2 regions of the Stenotrophomonas sp. YJH_SMC_94-11 genome follow, and region 1 is predicted to be linked to the other one. Evidence: riboswitches for the same ligand, from Rfam matches in the RefSeq annotation. Region 1 holds a riboswitch; the other holds the start of a gene.
The links. A riboswitch is a leader RNA that binds a small molecule or an ion and turns the genes downstream of it on or off. The one in region 1 is predicted to bind cobalamin.
Positions count from the first base shown of each region.

Region 2: linked by a shared signal. The riboswitch ahead of AC5P74_RS19095 (epoxyqueuosine reductase QueH) and the one ahead of btuB (TonB-dependent vitamin B12 receptor) in region 1 are both predicted to bind cobalamin.

Region 1 covers NZ_JCAFTR010000010.1:12,385-17,453, forward strand. The annotation lists gene bioD (dethiobiotin synthase) at 1-384, opposite strand, end outside; gene AC5P74_RS16575 (GAF domain-containing protein) at 453-935, shown strand; gene AC5P74_RS16580 (TfoX/Sxy family protein) at 932-1,294, shown strand; gene AC5P74_RS16585 (histidine phosphatase family protein) at 1,386-1,964, opposite strand; cobalamin riboswitch at 2,108-2,330, shown strand; gene btuB (TonB-dependent vitamin B12 receptor) at 2,447-4,288, shown strand; gene gph (phosphoglycolate phosphatase) at 4,380-5,048, opposite strand.
Region 2 covers NZ_JCAFTR010000013.1:94,405-99,473, reverse strand. The annotation lists gene pncA (bifunctional nicotinamidase/pyrazinamidase) at 319-945, opposite strand; gene AC5P74_RS19095 (epoxyqueuosine reductase QueH) at 1,001-1,672, opposite strand; cobalamin riboswitch at 1,812-2,025, opposite strand; gene AC5P74_RS19090 (nicotinate phosphoribosyltransferase) at 2,124-3,533, opposite strand; gene AC5P74_RS19085 (bifunctional nicotinamide-nucleotide adenylyltransferase/Nudix hydroxylase) at 3,599-4,648, opposite strand; gene AC5P74_RS19080 (patatin-like phospholipase family protein) at 4,843-5,069, shown strand, end outside.

The sequences.
Region 1 (5,069 bases):
CAGCCAACCGCCCACGCCCTCCACCACGACGATATCGGCCTTCGCGCGCAGGCGTTCGAACGCGGCCACGATCGGCGCCAGCGCCACCTGCACGCCGTCCTCGGCAGCGGCCAGCTCCGGTGCCAGCGGCTGCCGCAGCGCATAGGGGTTCAGGTCGGCATAGTCCGGCACCGGCCAGCTGGCCGCCTGCAGCGCCAGCGCGTCCTCGTTGCGCAGGCCCTGCCCCAGGTCCTCGCTGCCGCTGGCCACGGGCTTCATGCCCACCGCGCGCAGGCCACGCTGGCGCAGTGCATGCAGCAGCGCCGTGCTGGCCGCGGTCTTGCCGATTTCGGTGTCGGTGCCGGTAACGAACAGGGCGGGCGGCAGCGTAGCGGGCAACGGCATCGATGGGCTCCAACAGGGCAACAGTGCGCGCATTATCGCCGGCCCGGTGCACTTGCTAGACTGCAGGCATGTTCGCCAATGCCTCGCTCACCGGCAGCAAGCCGGAACAATACGCCCAGCTGCTGGAACAGGCCCGTGGCCTGGTCTACGCCGAGTCCGACCGCATCGCCAACGCGGCCAACCTCTCCGCACTGGTCTATCACGCCCTGCCCGACCTGAACTGGGTGGGCTTCTACCTGTATGACGGCAAGGAACTGGTGGTCGGCCCGTTCCAGGGCCTGCCGGCCTGCGTGCGCATCCCGCTGGACAAGGGCGTGTGCGGTGCCGCCGCCAGCCAGCGCGTAACCCAGCGCGTGGACGACGTCGATGCCTTCCCCGGCCACATCGCCTGCGATTCGGCCTCGCGTTCGGAGCTGGTGGTGCCGCTGCTGCGCGGCGATGAACTGATCGGCGTGTTCGATATCGACAGCCCGAAGGTCGGCCGCTTCGATGCCGACGATCAGGCCGGCCTGGAAGCCATCGCCCGCGTGTTCGTCGAGGCACTGGGATGAGCGCACCGAAGCTGCGCAACATCGGCCCGAAGAGTGCAGCGTGGCTGCGCCAGGTCGGGCTGCGCAGCCGCGAGGACCTGGTTGCGATCGGCGCAGTTGGCGCCTTCGTCAAGGTCAAGCGGGCCGGCTTCAAGCCCAGCCTGAACCTGCTGTACTCGCTGGAAGGCGCATTGCTGGACTGCCACTGGCAGGAGCTGAGCGAGCCGCAGCGTGAAGCGCTGGTGCAGGACTACGAAGCGCGCATCGCCGCGCATCCGCTGAAGGCGGCCGGCCCGGCGTCGGGCCCGGTGCATGAGCAGCGCTTCGATGCCGACGATGAGGCGGAAGACAGCGTGACCGAGCGCGCGGACGAGGATTGACTGCACCGGTAGTGCCGGCCGCTGGCCGGCAACTGCGTGATCCTTGCAACGTTCCTGAGGCTGCCGGCCAGCGGCCGGCACTACCGATGGACTACGGCTGCTGCAGTTCCAGCAGCTCGCCCACCAGCCCGACCTCGCCCCGCTCCAGCCACACCCGCAGGCGCGTGCCGTGGTCGATGCGCAGGGCCCAGCACAGCGACATCGGCAGGCCGCAAACCTGCGACAACACCATGCGCAGCGGGCCACCATGGCTGACCACCAGCGTCGGCACCGGATCATCATCATCGAGCAGGCGATCCAGCGCGCGCGCGATACGCCGCTCGAAATGACCCCAGCTCTCGCCGTTCGGCGGCGGGAACGCATGCGGATCGGCATGGAAGGCGGCCAGCGCATCTTCCGGCAGGTCGAACAGCGACTGCCCGTCCCAATCGCCGAAATCCAGTTCTTCCCATTCCTCGTCCGCTTCGACGTCCAGCCCGCGTGGGGTGGCCAGCGCCATCGCCGTGTGCAGGGCGCGCAACCGCGGTGAACTGATCACCCGCTCCCAGCGTTGCTCGGCATAGGCCTCGACCAGCTCCTGCGGCAGGCCGGCCAGCTGCGGTGGATCGCTGCGGCCATCAAGGAACTCATCGCGACCGTTGCCGGCATGGCGGACCAGGTCGAGGATCATGCGTGCGTCCCGGACGGGCGAGGCAGGTACAACTGAGAACGGGCAGACATCGGTAACGGCACCACGGGATCGAGCAACCATTCTAAAGGCACAGCAAAGGCAGCCGCGCAGGCGCGACGCAACGGGACGGCCTGCGATGCCGTAGACTGCGCGCACTTCCAGGTGACCTGCGGCCGTGGCCGGCAGGTTGAAACGGGAAGCCGGTGACGCGTGATTCCACGCCAGGCCGGCGCTGCCCCCGCAACGGTAAGCACGTCAGTTCCAGGCAACACCGCCACTGTGCCGCAGGCATGGGAAGGCGCCTGGACGGTGGCCTCGCGCCACCCGGCGGCAAGCCCGGAGACCGGCCCGGAAGCCTCAGGTCGCGATGCGGTGGGCATGGCGCTGGATGACCGTGGCGTGCGCTGCGGCATCGGCGCGTGCCTGCCTTCGCGGCTCCTCCCCTTCGCCACGCGGGCGTGCGTGGCACCTGGAGTTCCCCCATGAAGCTGCAGTCCCGAATGCTGTCCCTGGCCGTACTGGCCGCCCTGCCCGCGCTGGCACAGGCCGCCGATGACACCACCGCGCTCGACCAGATCCTGGTCACCGCCACGCGCACCCCGATCGCCCTGCAGGACAGCATCGCGCCGGCCCAGGTGATCGACCGCGCGCAGATCGAATCCAGCCAGGCCACCTCGCTGCAGGAACTGCTGCGCGGCCGCGCCGGCATCAACCTGACCAATGCCGGCGGGCTCGGCAAGCAGAGCTCGCTGTTCCTGCGCGGCACCAACTCGGGCCACACCGTGGTGCTGGTCGACGGCGTGCGCATCAACAGTGCCGACCTCGGCCTGGCGATGTACCAGGACCTGCCGCTGGCGCAGATCGAGCGCGTGGAAATCGTGCGTGGCCCGCAGTCGAGCCTGTACGGCGCCGATGCCATTGGCGGCGTGATCCAGATCTTCACCCGCCGCAACCAGGGTGATTTCGCCCCGCACTTCCAGCTCGGTGGCGGCAGCAACGGCCTGCGCGAAGCCAGCGGCGGGATCGGCGGCGGGACCGAACGCGGCTGGTTCGGCGCCGACATCGCCTACCAGCATTCCGATGGCATCGATGCCTGCCGCGGCTCGGCAACGCTGTTCACCGGCTGCTTTGCCGACGAACATGACCGCGATGGCTACCGCAACCTGTCCAAGAGCCTGCGCGGTGGCTACACCTTCAACGACCAATGGAACGTGGAAGGCAGTGCATTGCGTGCCGACGGAAAGAACCATTACGACGGCTACTACAACTATTCGGAAACCCGCCAGCAGGTGCTGGCCGGCAAGGTGCGCTACACCCCGTCCGAACGCCTGGCGTTCACCGCCAATGTCGGGCGCAGTGACAACGAGTCGGACAACTTTGGTGACTTCGGTGCCCGTGGCAGCGCTCAGACCCACCGCGACAGTGCCTCGCTGCAGGGTGACTTCGCCTTGGCAGAAAGCCAGCTGCTGAGCACCGGCGTGGACTGGAGCGAAGACAACCTGGATGGCAGCAGTGCCGGATATCGGGTCGACAGCCGCCGCAACACCGGCGTGTTCGTGCAGTACCAGGGACGCTTCGGTCGCCACCAGCTGCAGGCCAGCGCGCGCAACGACGACAACCAGCAGTTCGGCAACCACGCCACCGGCAGCCTCGGCTGGGCGATGGAACTCGGCCACGGCCTGCGTGTCAATGCCAGTTACGGCACTGCGTTCAAGGCGCCGACCTTCAGCGACCTGTACGACCCGTGGAGCGGTGTGCCGACGTTGAACCCGGAGAAGTCCAAGAGCACCAACCTGGGCGTTTCGCAGCAGGGACAGGGCTGGCACTGGGGCCTGGACGTCTATGAAACCCGCATCGATGATCTGATCACCTACGATGCGGCGACCTTCAGGATGCAGCAGGTGGAGAAGGCGCGCATCCGCGGTGCCGAACTGACCGGTGGCGTGCTGCTGGCCGGCTTCGACATCAACGCCCAGCTGAGCTACACCGACCCACGCAACCGCACCGGCGGCAGCACCCAGTTCGACAACTGGCTGCCGCGTCGTGCACAGCAGACCGCGCGCCTGGACCTCGATCGACGTTTCGGGGCCTTCCGCGCAGGCCTGACGGTTCAGGGAGCGGGCAAGCGCTATGACGATGCCGCCAACGCGGTGAAGGTGGCGGGTTACGGCACGCTGGATCTGCGCGCCGAGTACGCGCTGACGCCGTCGTGGTCGCTGCTGGCGCGTGCCGCCAACGTGTTCGACCGACGATACGAGACCGTGGCGTGGTTCAACCAGCCCGGTCGTGAGTACCAGGTGAGCGTGCGTTACCAGCCGAAATGAGAGAAGGCGCCGGGCATTGCCCGGCGCTTTCTCTGTAGAGCCGAGTCCATGCTCGGCTCAGGCAGCAAAGCAGCCGAGCATGGGCTCGGCTCTACACCGGGACGCCGGCGGTCAACCCCGGCAGTTCACGCAGGTCATCGATCACCGCCACCGCATGCGCGGTGGCCAGGTCCAGACCGCGCGGGTAGCCGTAGCGGACCAGCGCGATCGGCATGCCCGCATCTTCGGCGGCGCGGTAGTCGGTCAGCGAATCACCCACCATCAGGCAGGCATCGACCGGCAGCCCGAAGTGCGCAGCGATATGCCGCAGCGGCTCACCGCTGGGCTTGCGCTGCGGCAGTGAATCGCCGCCCAGTACCAGCGCGAACGCATCACCGATGCCCAGGTGCTGCAGCAGCGGCGGCACCAGTGCTTCGGGCTTGTTGGTGCAGATCGCCAGTGGCACGGCGCGCGCGCGCAGCTGCGCCAGTGCGTCGGCCACGCCATCGAACAGGCGCGGGCTGCGCAGCAGGCATTCACGGTAGTGCACCATGAACACCGGCATGACCTCGGCCAGGTCGACCTCACGACCGGCGGCGTGCACGGCCTGTTCGACCAGGCGGCGCACACCGTCGCCGATCCAGCCGAGCACGGTGGCTTCCGGCACCCGTGCCATGCCGATGGCTTCCAGCGTGCGGTTCAGCGCTTCGGCGATGTCAGCTGCGCTGTCGACCAGCGTGCCATCGAGATCGAATACGACCAGCGGATAGGGATACGACAAGGGACGACGCCTGTACAACGT
Region 2 (5,069 bases), on a different contig from region 1:
CAACGGGCACCGCACGGTGGTGTTCCGGTAATCGCCCATCCCGCGTCCGCCGGGCATGGCCCGGCGCTACCACGGGTGCTATCCGGTAGTGCCGGCCGCTGGCCGGCAACTGCAGAGATCCCGAGGTTGCCGGCCAGCGGCCGGCACTACCGAATCCTGATTTCATCCAATGAAAAGCCCCTGGTTCGGCCGTCCCGCGATCTGTAGGGGGGCGTAGTTAGGGGGCTGGATGAATCGATTGTGTTGTTGTGGGCAGGAGCGCGCAAGCGGCATAAGCGACGTGCGCGGTAGCGCCGGGCCATGCCCGGCGGTCACGCCTCAGGCGATCGCGATCCCTGCCTTGCCCAGCGCTTCGCGCACCATCGCGTCGTTGGCTTCGGTCACCGGCCGGGTCAGCTCCCACAGGAACTTCACCCGGAAGCCGGACTTCACCGCATCCTGCCCGCTCCACAGCACGCAGTAGTCGCGGGCCAGGCCGCACACATGCACTTCGCGGATGCGGCGCTCATGCAGCCAGCCGGCCAGGCCGGTGGCCGGGCGCTCGCCATCAGGGCCGTGGTTCTCGCGGAAGGCGCTGTACGAATCCACCTGTTGGCGCGTGCCCTTGCGCAGGATCAGGTCGGCCACGGCCCAGTCCACGCCCGGGTGCAGCGCGGCGCCATCGCTGCCCTGCACGCAATGGTCGGGCCACAGGGTCTGTGGCTGCGCGTGCAGCAGGATGGTTTCGAACGGGCGCTGGCCGGGGTGTTGGCTGGCGAACGAGGCGTGGTCGGCCGGGTGCCAGTCCTGGGTCGCCACCACGGTGCGGTAGCGACGCTGTGCCAGCAGGTCGGCAATCGGTGCCACCAGCGCATCGCCCTGGTCGCAGGCCAGCGCACCGCCGGGCATGAAGTCCGGCTGCAGGTCGATCACCAGCAGGGCGACATCGGCGGGCAGGGCGGTCATGGCAGTTCCGGTACAACAGAAGGGGCGACCAGCGTGGCCGCCCCATGCCTGCACGTCAATCGCCCTGCGGCGTCTCAGCGTCCTGCCCGTAGTACAGCAGGCCGATCTTGATCCGTTCGCGCCCGTTCTCGCGGCGGTGGCGGTTGGCATCGCGCAGCGAGTACACGCAGCCGCAGTACTCCTGCTGGTAGAACTGCTCGCGCTTGCTGATCTCGATCATGCGGCTGGCACCGCCGCCCTTGCGCCAGTTGTAGTCCCAGTACTGCAGGCCTTCATAGCGCGACGCCGCGCGGATGCCGCAGTCGTTGATCTGCGCCATGTTCTTCCAGCGCGAGATGCCCAGCGACGAACTGATGGTGTCGTAGCCGTGTTCATGCGCGTACAGCGCGGTGCGCTCGAAACGCATGTCGAAGCACATCGTGCAGCGGATGCCGCGCTCGGGCTCGTTCTCCATGCCACGCGCACGGCTGAACCAGTTGTCGGTGTCGTAGTCGCAGTCGATGAACGGAATGCCGTGCTGCTCGGCGAAGCGGATGTTCTCCTGCTTGCGCAGCTCGTACTCCTTCACCGGATGGATGTTGGGGTTGTAGAAGAAGATCGCGTAGTCGATCCCGGAAGCGGTGATCGCCTCCATCACTTCGCCCGAGCACGGCGCGCAGCACGAATGCAGCAGCAGGCGCTTGCCATCGGCGGGCAGGGTCAGGGTGGGGCGTTGGAACTCGGTCATCGTGGCGTGCGTCAGGGCGTGGGAGCGGTCTGGCCGGTTACCGTGAACAGGACGCGCGCGGCCACGCCGCCTGTACGTGCAGGCTGGCGATGGCCCCGGCACCCTCCCCGCGGAGAGTCCAGGTCGAATCAGGGGACGGTCGTGTCCCCCGGCCGGGGCCGGTATTCGGGCTGATGGACACGGGCCGCAGCCCACCTACTCCCTGCCGCTTCCCAGGCGCGAGCCCAGTGCTGTTGGCAGGATTCGTTTCCATTCACCGCTGCGGGGCAGCTCCGGAATGGGCGCACGAAGCGCCTTCACCGGATTCCCGTTTAACTCCCTGCCGCCATCCAGCCACGGCAGGGATACCTTCGGCGTGCCCACGGTGGACGCGTTGCCGGCGTGGGTCAAGGGGCACCGGGGTCGGAGCCCTTTGCGCTGCAACGGGATCCGACCCCGGTCGGGATGCGCCTCAACGCCCCGCCGCAGCCCGCGCGCGGATCTCATCCAAGCGCTGGTCGTGCAGCAGGCGCCCGTTCTCCCACACGGTCACCATCGCATCCTCGAAGCCGGTCGGCAGCGCCTCGTCACCGCTGGGAGGCAACGCCACCGTGTGCAGGCTGCCGTCATCCAGGCGCCGCAGCAGGCGCATGCGGCCACGCTTGCTGGTCTTGCCGGCATCGGTGACCGGGTCCTTGTAGACGTCGATCCACTCACCCTCGACCCGTGCTGCCGAGCACTTCAGCGCGAACTTCTGGGTGTCGCGGTCCAGCCGCTGCAACAGCGCGCCGCCCATGCCGAAGGCCACGTTGTCGGCGGCGTAGCCGTCTTCGGTGATGCGCTGCAGGATGGCGCGGATCGTATCCGGGTTGATGCCATCGCCCTGGATCACCCGCACGTGGTTGAGTACGCGGTAGCCCTTGCCGTTGAGGGTGTGGCCGAATGCTTCATCCAGCCGGCGCAGGCTTTCGGCCACCACGTCCACCGGGTCACCCGAGTCGGGGCGGATGACCAGGGTGGCGCCCGAAGCGATCACTTCATCACGCAGCGTCGTGCCCCAGTGTTCACTGATCGCGCGGTAGATGTCATAGCTGTCCGACACCACTGCCACGATCGCGCCCGGCTTGCCGAACTGGCGCAGCATGTTGCGGTAGGCGTCCACTTCGCGCTCGCGGCCCCAGCTGGTGATGGTGCTGTGCTCGGCGGCGGGAATCGAATAACCGGCCATCGGCGCGTGATAGTGCGCGCGGGCCAGGCACAGGGCCGAGACGGTGTCGGTGCCGAGGAAGTTGACCAGGTGTGCGGCACCACCGAGCGCAGCCGATTCCAGGCTCGATACACCGCGCGCGCCGAAGTCGTGCAGCTTGAAGGGCAGCTGCCCCTGCGGATCGTCGCTGGTCTGCTGCAGGAACGCAGCAATGGTCTGCCGTGCATGCCAGCTGATGGTGGCCACGGTGACCGGGTACCACACGCGCAGCAGCAGCGTTTCCAGGTACGACGGCACCCAGAATGCAGCCGGGTCGGTCGACTCGATCGTCATCAGTGCCTGGTGGGTGGGTACCACGCTGCCCTCGGGCACGGCACGGATGCGCACTGGCAGGTTGCCCCCGAGCCGGTCGACGATATCGCGCCAGCCGGCTTCGTTGAACGGCTCGCCATGGGCGGCGAATACCGCAGCAGCGTCGTCGATGTCAGCGTGGGTGACCGGCCGTGCCAGCGCGTCCTTGAGGATCGCCTGCAGGCCGAAGAACACCGTGCGATCGTGCAGGCCGCCACGTGATTCGACGTAGAAGAACGTGGCATCGGTACCCGGCGGGTACTGCAGCCAATGGCTGGCCTTGTAGCTGTCGGTGTTGAGGAGAAGATTATCGAGGTAGTGCATGACGGAAGCTCCTTCGCGTCGAGTGACACCAGCGGTCTATCCGCCAGTGGGGAGAGCCGGGCAGGTCAGCCGCGGCCGAGGAAATACTCCAGGATGTGCAGGTGGTCCTCGAACAGCTGCGGGCCCATGTCCAACGCCTCACTCACCGGTATCCAGCGCGCCTTGTCGGCGTCGTCGCCACCGCGCACCGGCGGCAGGTCACCGGCCGGGAATTCGAAGTGGAACCCGTGGGTGATGGTGCGGCCGCGCTGGCTGCGGTCGGGGTGGTCGAATACCTGCTGGCCCTTCAGCGAACCCTTCAGCACCGGCAGCGGAATCTTCAGACGGGTTTCCTCGCGCAGTTCGCGCAGGCAACTGTCCAGCAGGCTCTGCTCCTGGCCAACGAAACCGCCGGGCAGCGCCCACAGGCCCTTGCCGGGCTCCGAACGGCGCCGTACCAGCAGCACGTGGCCCGAATGCACTACCACCGCATCGGTGGTGACGAAGGTGGGCGCGTAGGGCGCATCCTTCCAGGCGGCCTTGTACTGTTCGATGAAGCGGTACTCGGCCACCAGCTGGGCATACGCAGGCGCGCTTTTGCGGAACGCTTCGAGCATGTCGTACACCGGCGCCGGCACATTGCCACGCAGCATCAGCAGCGCGCCGTGGAAGTCGACGTCGCCGGCTTCGAACAGGTAGCGCCGCAGCTCGGTGGCCGACAGGGTGGCGGTGTGCTGCACGTCCACCAGCGGCCATTGCGGGAACTCCCTCAGGTAGTAGCTGGAGGCATCCTTGTCCATGCCGATCAGGCCGACCTTGGCATCGGCGGCGGCGCCGTCGTTGCGCAGGGCTTCGGCCACCTGGCGCTGCACGTTGGCGATCCACTGCGCTTCGTTGTACAGGTGGTCGCGCAGCGGGCGGATCAGCAGGCGGTCGGTGTGGCCATCGAGGGCTGCCTGGATCATCACGGCGCGTTCGGCCACGGTCCAGGGATTGCGGAGGCTGCGGGGGGTATCGGCAGAGCCGACCAGGAAGATCAGCTTGCGGGCCCGGCTCAGGGCCAGGTGGGCAACGGCGGCGTGGCCGTTGTGGAAGGGCTCGAATCGCCCGATGAAGACGAGATAGTCGAATTCCATGAGAATCCCTCATGTCGTTGTGGCAGCCGCGGGTCTGTCCCTTGGCTTGCTGCAGATGCTACGCCGATGGTGGGGCCGGTCAAGCCTGCAGGCCTGCCATCTGCTGAACGCCGCAGATTCCCGCCCGGACTGCGGTGGTGTTCTCAGGCCCTGAGAAGCCGCTGCGCCATACTGGCATTCACGCGGCGGACGGCATGCTCGGGGGCAAGACGGTGGCGGACAAGTACTGCGATCTGGTCATGAAAGGCGGCATCACCAGCGGCATCGTGTACCCCAATGCGGTACTGGCGCTGGCACGCGAGTATCGGTTCAAGAGCATCGGCGGCACCTCCGCTGGCGCCATCGCTGCGGCGGTAGCGGCTGCGGCGGCATGCGGTGATCGCCGCATGCAGGCCGGCGAGCACCTGCCCGGTGATGCCGG